2 linked regions of the Acidisarcina polymorpha genome follow. The protein of the gene in region 2 interacts with the protein of the main gene of each other region in a pairwise test. Links are inferred from orthologs where the notes say so. Each region holds a gene or a part of one and is shown on either strand. Other genes may lie near its edges. The genes, in order: mrdA and ACPOL_RS05575.

Region 1 (3,313 bases), 2.9 Mb from region 2 along the record:
AGGGCGTTAGAGTTGCCGAATTTGACGGCCACTTCCAGGCGAGAAGTTGAGGAGCAATCTTACCCGCTCTTCCTGTACCTGCTGGTGCCGCTGCTGGCGATTGGTTTGCAGTCGTTTATCACCCTTCATTTCGCTCGCTTTGCCATTCTTGATCTGCCGCTGCTGGTCACGATTTACTTTGCAATCACCACCCGGAATCCGATCGCTGCGACCCTAACCGGTACCTTGATTGGCGTCGCCCAGGATGCTTTGACTCACCGTCCCATCGGGGTAAACGGCATCGCGAAGGCCATCATCGGCTACTTGGCCGCGTCCCTCGGGGTGCGGGTTGACACGGAGAACCATGCCACCCGGCTGTTGCTGGGATTCATCTTTACCGTGATTCATAGCGCCATTTTCCTGCTGACCACCCATCGCCTCCTGGGTCTTGAGGTCGACTGGAGCTGGTTGCACGAGTTGATCCGGGGGGTGGTGAATGCGCTTGTCGCCGTGGTTCTGTTTGCCCTGCTGGATCGCGCGAAGCGGCGGGATTAACGTTGTATATAGATACAGGAATGTGGGACTGGGCGGATCCCAGGGGATTGTGCGATGCAGAACCCAGATGCTTTGAACAATAAAGACGAGAAACCGGCAATCAAGCTGACAGTCGTTCAGTACTTGATCGTGGGCATCCTTGCGGTGCTGCTTTCCGGGCTATGGCGCCTGCAGATCCTCGGCGCCAATAATTATCGTGCACTGGCAGAGCAGAACCGCATACGCAAGGTGCCGATCCTGGCGCCTCGGGGCAAACTCTTCGATCGGGAAGGACGATTGATCGTCGACAATTATCCCTCGGTGTCCTGCTTCCTCATTCGGGAGCAGGGTCATGACATCGCTCCCGACTTGCCGCTGATCGCCCGCGGTCTGCATATGACCGAGGAGCAGTTAGACGCAATCCTCAAGCATTACCGGCTGGCGCCGAAGTATCAGCCGCTTCCGCTAAAGCAAGACATTACTCCGGACGAAGTGGAATTCATCGAGGCTCACCGGGATGAATTTCCCGAGCTTGAAACCGTCGACGAGCAGCGCAGGCTTTATCCCCGGGACGGCTTTGCGGCCCATCTGATCGGCTACGTCGGGGAGGTGAGCGAAGACATGCTCAACGACCCGAAGTATGCCTACTATGAGCCGGGCGATGTCGTGGGCAAGTCAGGAATCGAACAGAGTTACGACCAGTTGTTGCGAGGCGCTGATGGCTCGCGAGATGTCGTCGTGGATAGTCACGGTCGCGAGGTAGGGAGGTTGGGGACGGAACCCGCCAAGCCCGGGACGAGCCTGAAGCTGACCATCGATCTCGACATTCAGAAAGCGGCGGAACTAGCGCTTGGCGACCGGAATGGAGCCATGATCGCCATGGATCCGCATACCGGCGAGATCCTGGCTCTGGTCAGCCGCCCAACCTTCGACCCCAACGAATTCTCCGTCCGTATTCGGCGAGACGAGTGGAACAAGCTGATCACCGACCCGAATCATCCGCTGCTCGATAAGGCAATTCAGGCCCAGCTTGCGCCGGGATCGACCTTCAAGATCATCATGGCGGCCGCCGGTTTGCAGGCTGGCGTAGCCGAGGACATGAAGGTCCATTGCCCGGGCGGCGCCAGTTTCTATGGCCACTATTTCAAATGCTGGCAAAAGGGTGGTCATGGCGAGGTGAACATCAGCAAGGCGATCTACCAGTCATGCGACGTGTTTTTCTACACGCTCGCTCAAAAGCTGGGGATCGACAAGATTGCCTACTTTGCGCAGCACTTTGGCATCGGCTCAAAGACTGGGATTGACCTGCCCGGCGAAGTTTCAGGGACGATGCCCTCGACCGAATGGAAGATGAAAAACTACCATCAGAAGTGGTATGCGGGTGAGGTGATTTCGGTAGGTATCGGGCAAGGAGCAGTGACCGCAACGCCCGTCCAGATGGCGCGCGCAATCGCCGGAATTACTTCAGGTGGAGTGCTTCGCCGGCCACACCTGGTTTTTCCCGATGAAGTTGCACCAGACTACCGGCAGGCGATGTTGGACTCCTATCCGGGCAGCGGCGATTCGGAACTGAAGATCGATCCGGAAAATTGGCAGATCATCACCGATGCCATGGCCCAGGTGATGTCTCCGGGGGGCACCGATCCGAGCGCGCATCTGGAAGGCATCGATTTCGCCGGAAAGACAGGAAGCGCCCAGGTAGCCAGCAATGCCTTTCTGGCTCGAACCGGGAAGACCCATGTCATGAAGGACAACGCCTGGTTCGTGGGAGTATCACCACGCCGGAATCCGGATATCGTCGTCTGTACGCTGATGGAGTCGGGAGAACATGGGCGTTTTGCAGGCCGACTGGCAGCCCAGGTGATCGCCGCCTTTGTTGATAAGCAGCGGCGGCTGGATAACAACCTGCAAGAGGCAAAGAAAGCGACACCGGTTGAAGTCGGAGCGATCTGGTCGAACCCGAAGCCTGGAGCTTCACCGGGAACGATTGAGGCCAGTGAACTGCATGGCGGTCACTTCTTCTTAAACTCCGATTCCGCCGGCCACCCCTCGGCCTCCAGCCTTGCAGCCTTCACGCCGTTGGCTGCAGGCAGAAGGTAGGCGGATGAGGCGTTTTCTTTCCTTCAACGACTTCGACTGGGTGCTGCTTGGTCTGGTGCTGGTGCTGTCGGTTATCAGTGTGCTCGAGATTTATAGCGCCACTCTACATACCAAGTTTGTCGGTTTCGACCGAAACCAGGTGCTTTGGCTGCTCGGCGGGATGGTGGCGATGTTCGCCATCTCGCTGATCAACTACCATCGTTTGCTCGACATTGCCGTCTGGGCCTATGGTTTTGGCTTGGTGTCGCTGGTGGCCGTGCTTACCGTGGGAACCAAAGTATTAGGTGGCCGGCGGTGGATCAAACTGCCGGGCGGCATCCACTTTCAACCCTCCGAGTGGGTCAAGCTGATTCTGATCGTGGTCATCGCCCGCTATTTTTCCAATCTGGCTGGCAAAGAGCTCAGCTGGAGAGACGTATTCAAGGCCATGGCGATGGTGGGCATTCCCATGCTCATGGTCTTGAAGCAGCCGGACTTAGGCACCGCCCTTACGTATTCGCCCATCCTGCTGATGGGAATGTTTCTGGGCGGAATCAGTTGGCGAAAGGGCCTGATCCTGGCGGTCGTCGCGTTGGTGACGATCGGAGGAATCTGGGCCAGCGGGAAGGTCCTGAAGCCCTATCAAAAAGCGCGGCTCACCAGCTTCATGAATCCGGACGATGACCCTCGCGGGACTGGGTACCAGATCCGGCAATCCCTG
Region 2 (3,310 bases):
GTCCTCCTCTTGGGTGAACACGCGTCCAAGCAAGGGTGCGACGCCTAGGGCTGGAAATACTCCAGCGCTCAGACGAGCCGCATAAACAATGGCGGGATCCCCGCTGCCGGAAAGCTCAAAATTTGTATTGTTGTACCCGCCCAGGCTGGTGAAACTGTTGGTGTCTCGGGTGTAATTCCGAACATCCGGGGCGGTGACGGTGCCCCCCGAATCCGGACTGATGCCTGCACCCTGCAGAATATCTCCGAGCACCACCAGCCGATCCGGCTCAGGAAATGGCAGCGGCCGCAGCAACACCCCCTCAACGATGGAAAATATAGCCGTCGTCGCACCGATCCCGAACGCCAGCATCAACACCGCGATCAAAGTAAAGCCCGGGGACTTCAGCAGTTGCCGCACCGCGATCCTCAGATCACGGGAAAGAGACTCCATAGGTTCCTCACAAGAGGGATGCGATCCCGATCCTGGTTCCCAGAATAAATTCGCGGAATCGACCAGTCTTCTGGAATTCAGGTGCCTAAGACAGCCGTCGATGGTCAGCCCGGCGACGCCTGGGGCGACAGCACAAATGCTGCCATGTGGCAGAAGTCGGTTCTTTAGGCCATTCCTGATGCAAAAAGGTGTGCCGGGTTCGTTCTTTCGAGTAGAGTGACTACTCCCATTAACGCGGGGAGCCGCTCCTGCGAGTCGCCGCAGACCTTTCGTCGACCGCGAAGGTCTCGGCATCCTTGCCGGCGATCGCGGCTTTCATGAAGTCCATCCAGATTGGCAAAGCCGCCTTTGCGCCAGTCTCTTTGTCGCCCAACGACTCCCGGCCGTCGTAGCCCACCCAGGTTCCGCAAGTCACCGTCGGCGAAAATCCAAGAAACCATGCATCGGTGAAGTCGCTCGTCGTTCCCGTTTTGCCACCTAATGGATGGTTGAGCGCTTTCGCCACCGAGCCCGTGCCGCTGTTCGTCACTTCACGAAGGAAGGTCATCATCGTCCGTGCCGTCTTCACCCCTGTTGCCTCCGCTACCTCCGAGCGGTCCTCCGCGAGGATCGCCCCGTCGGCGTCGGTCACCTTCTTGACCAGGCGCGGCGCTATCCGGAGGCCATCGTTTGGGTAAACCGCATAGGCAGCGACCTGTTCCTTCAGCGTCACCTCAACCGCTCCCAGAGCAGCCGGCAGGAAGGCTGGTATGTTGGAGGTAATTCCAAACCGGTGCGCCACCTCGATGACCTTGTGCATGCCTACGCGCTCCGCCAGCTTCACTGCGGGAATGTTGCGCGAATCCGCGAACGCCTTCAGCAGCGTTATGCTTCCGAGGTAATTTCCTTCAAAGTTGTGTGGAGTGTAGGACCCAAAGGATGCAGGAGCATCAAGAATACGCTCCTCTGGAGTCGCCCCCTCCTCGACCGCCGCGGTATAGACATAGGGCTTGAATGAGGAACCTGTCTGCCGCTCCGCTTGGGTTGCCCGGTTGAACTGCGACAAATTGAAATCCCGGCCGCCGATCATCGCCAAGACCCCGCCGGAACTATTGTCGATCGCCATCAACGCGCCCTGGACTCCGGAGTCCTGCTCGAGGGTCCCACGCAACTCAGTCTCATCTTGTCCGGCGGCCGGAGCAGCTAAATGGACGTAGACGATATCGCCGGGCTTGAGAAAGTCGTCGGCAGCTTTCTGCCCCGTCCACGCCCAATCTTCCTCGAGCAACACCACCTGACGTTCCCCGACTTTCGCTGTCACCTGATAGGGCAATACACCGGTGACCATCGCGTGCACGTAGTCTCCTGGCTGCGGCGGCAAGATCCAATCCGGATGCCGGAACTCCGCCAATCCCACTCCGCCAGCAACCGCATTCAGCAGATGTCCTTTCCAGCCATGCCGCCGTTCATAGGCTGCTAACCCATCGAGCACCGCGCTCTTCGCGGCGCGCTGCAGGTCGAGATCGAGTGTCGTATAAACGCGAAGTCCCGCCGTATGCACTTGCTCCGCACCAAGCTTCTTTTCAAGTTCTCTCCGCACCTCTTCGACGAAGTACGGCGCCACCGCGTTCGGATCGGTGGCCACCATCAGCCCCAACGGCTCTGCCCGGGCCGCTGCGGCTTGCTCAGCCGTGATCCTGCCATCCTCGAGCATGGCGTTGATCACCAGGTTGCGCCGCCGCAGCGCCTTATCGGGATTTAAGATCGGCGAGTACGCTGACGGTCCCTTCGGCAATCCGGCCAGCATTGCCGCCTGCGGCAAGGTCAAGTCCTTCGCATGTTTGCTGAAGTAGTATTCCGCTCCGGCCTCAAACCCATAGGTTCCATGCCCGAGATAAATCTGGTTGGCATACAGAGTGAAGATCTGCTGCTTGGTAAACGTGCGCTCAATCTGGATCGAGAGAAAGGCCTCCTGCAGCTTCCGCCCAAACGTCCGTTCGTTCGAAAGGAACAGGTTACGCGCTAACTGCATGGTCAGCGTAGAAGCGCCTTGGGCGCGCGCTCCGGAGGTGAGATCGTGATATACCGCTCCCGCCACGCGAAAAGTGTTGACGCCCCAGTGGCTCTCGAAATTCTTGTCTTCGATCGAAATGACGGCCTGGCGCAGCAGCGGAGAGAGGTCGTCATACCCGACCACCACCCGCCGTTCGAGCGCAAAGGAGCCGAAGACCCGGCCCTTCACGTCGTAGAGCTCCGTCGTCGTGCTCGGACGATAATGCTCGAGATCGTCGATCTGGGGCAGATGCACCGAGTACACCAGCAGCAATCCACTTAGCGAACCGACCGCCATCGCCAGCAAGACCAGCACCAGCAAGGCCAGCCGCCCCGCGACTTTGCGCTGCCCCCGCCGCGGACGCGAGCCTCCCGGAGGCTGAAATGGCGTCCCGCTGCCGGTTTTGTTCCCCGATGGAAGCGATGGTCTAGAACCCAATGCCATGCTCGATGCCTTGATTCATGCCTTCGAGCTTAGTCGATTTCACTATCTGGCATGCAGATCGCTCCGAATCCGCAACCGCTTCGGCGTTTACTTGCCTCTCGCGGTGCCTGCCGGTCGGCATGGCCGGCCGGAATCGTCACTCGTAGCGAAGCGCGACCGCCGGATCGACTCTCGTCGCTCGCCGCGCAGGAAAATAGGCGGCCGTCACCGAGACGATGGCAATCATGAGGATCGAGCCAATCAGCGTCAACGGATCGGAAGGCTTCAGTCCGTATAATCCCGCCTGAATAGCTTGGCTTGCCACCAGAGTCGCGGGAACACCCAGAGCAATGCCCATTCCTAAGAGGCCAAGCGATTGCCTCAGCACCAACCACAGCACACCTCCGCTCGATGCGCCCAGCG

What was found.
Region 1: the proteins of ACPOL_RS05575 (region 2) and mrdA interact in binary tests that used the Escherichia coli proteins (3 or more experiments, as listed by UniProt). The link is inferred for Acidisarcina polymorpha from one-to-one orthologs.

What each region holds. Positions count from the first base shown.
Region 1 is NZ_CP030840.1:4,168,874-4,172,186, forward strand. Bases 108-3,100 are described here. They hold mrdA (penicillin-binding protein 2), read left to right. Parts: upstream 108-588; coding sequence 589-2,613; downstream 2,614-3,100. Other genes in these bases: mreD (rod shape-determining protein MreD), read left to right, coding at 108-534; rodA (rod shape-determining protein RodA), read left to right, coding at 2,618-3,100. In the rest of the region: rod shape-determining protein MreC, read left to right, coding at 1-10; more of mreD, read left to right, coding at 13-107; more of rodA, read left to right, coding at 3,101-3,313. UniProt on the Escherichia coli protein: Catalyzes cross-linking of the peptidoglycan cell wall. Responsible for the determination of the rod shape of the cell. Is probably required for lateral peptidoglycan synthesis and maintenance of the correct diameter during lateral and centripetal growth.
Region 2 is NZ_CP030840.1:1,262,225-1,265,534, forward strand. Bases 286-3,275 are described here. They hold ACPOL_RS05575 (penicillin-binding protein 1A), read right to left. Parts: upstream 2,909-3,275; coding sequence 662-2,908; downstream 286-661. Other genes in these bases: ACPOL_RS05570 (ABC transporter permease), read right to left, coding at 286-432; ACPOL_RS05580 (ABC transporter permease), read right to left, coding at 3,045-3,275. In the rest of the region: more of ACPOL_RS05570, read right to left, coding at 1-285; more of ACPOL_RS05580, read right to left, coding at 3,276-3,310. UniProt on the Escherichia coli protein: Cell wall formation. Synthesis of cross-linked peptidoglycan from the lipid intermediates.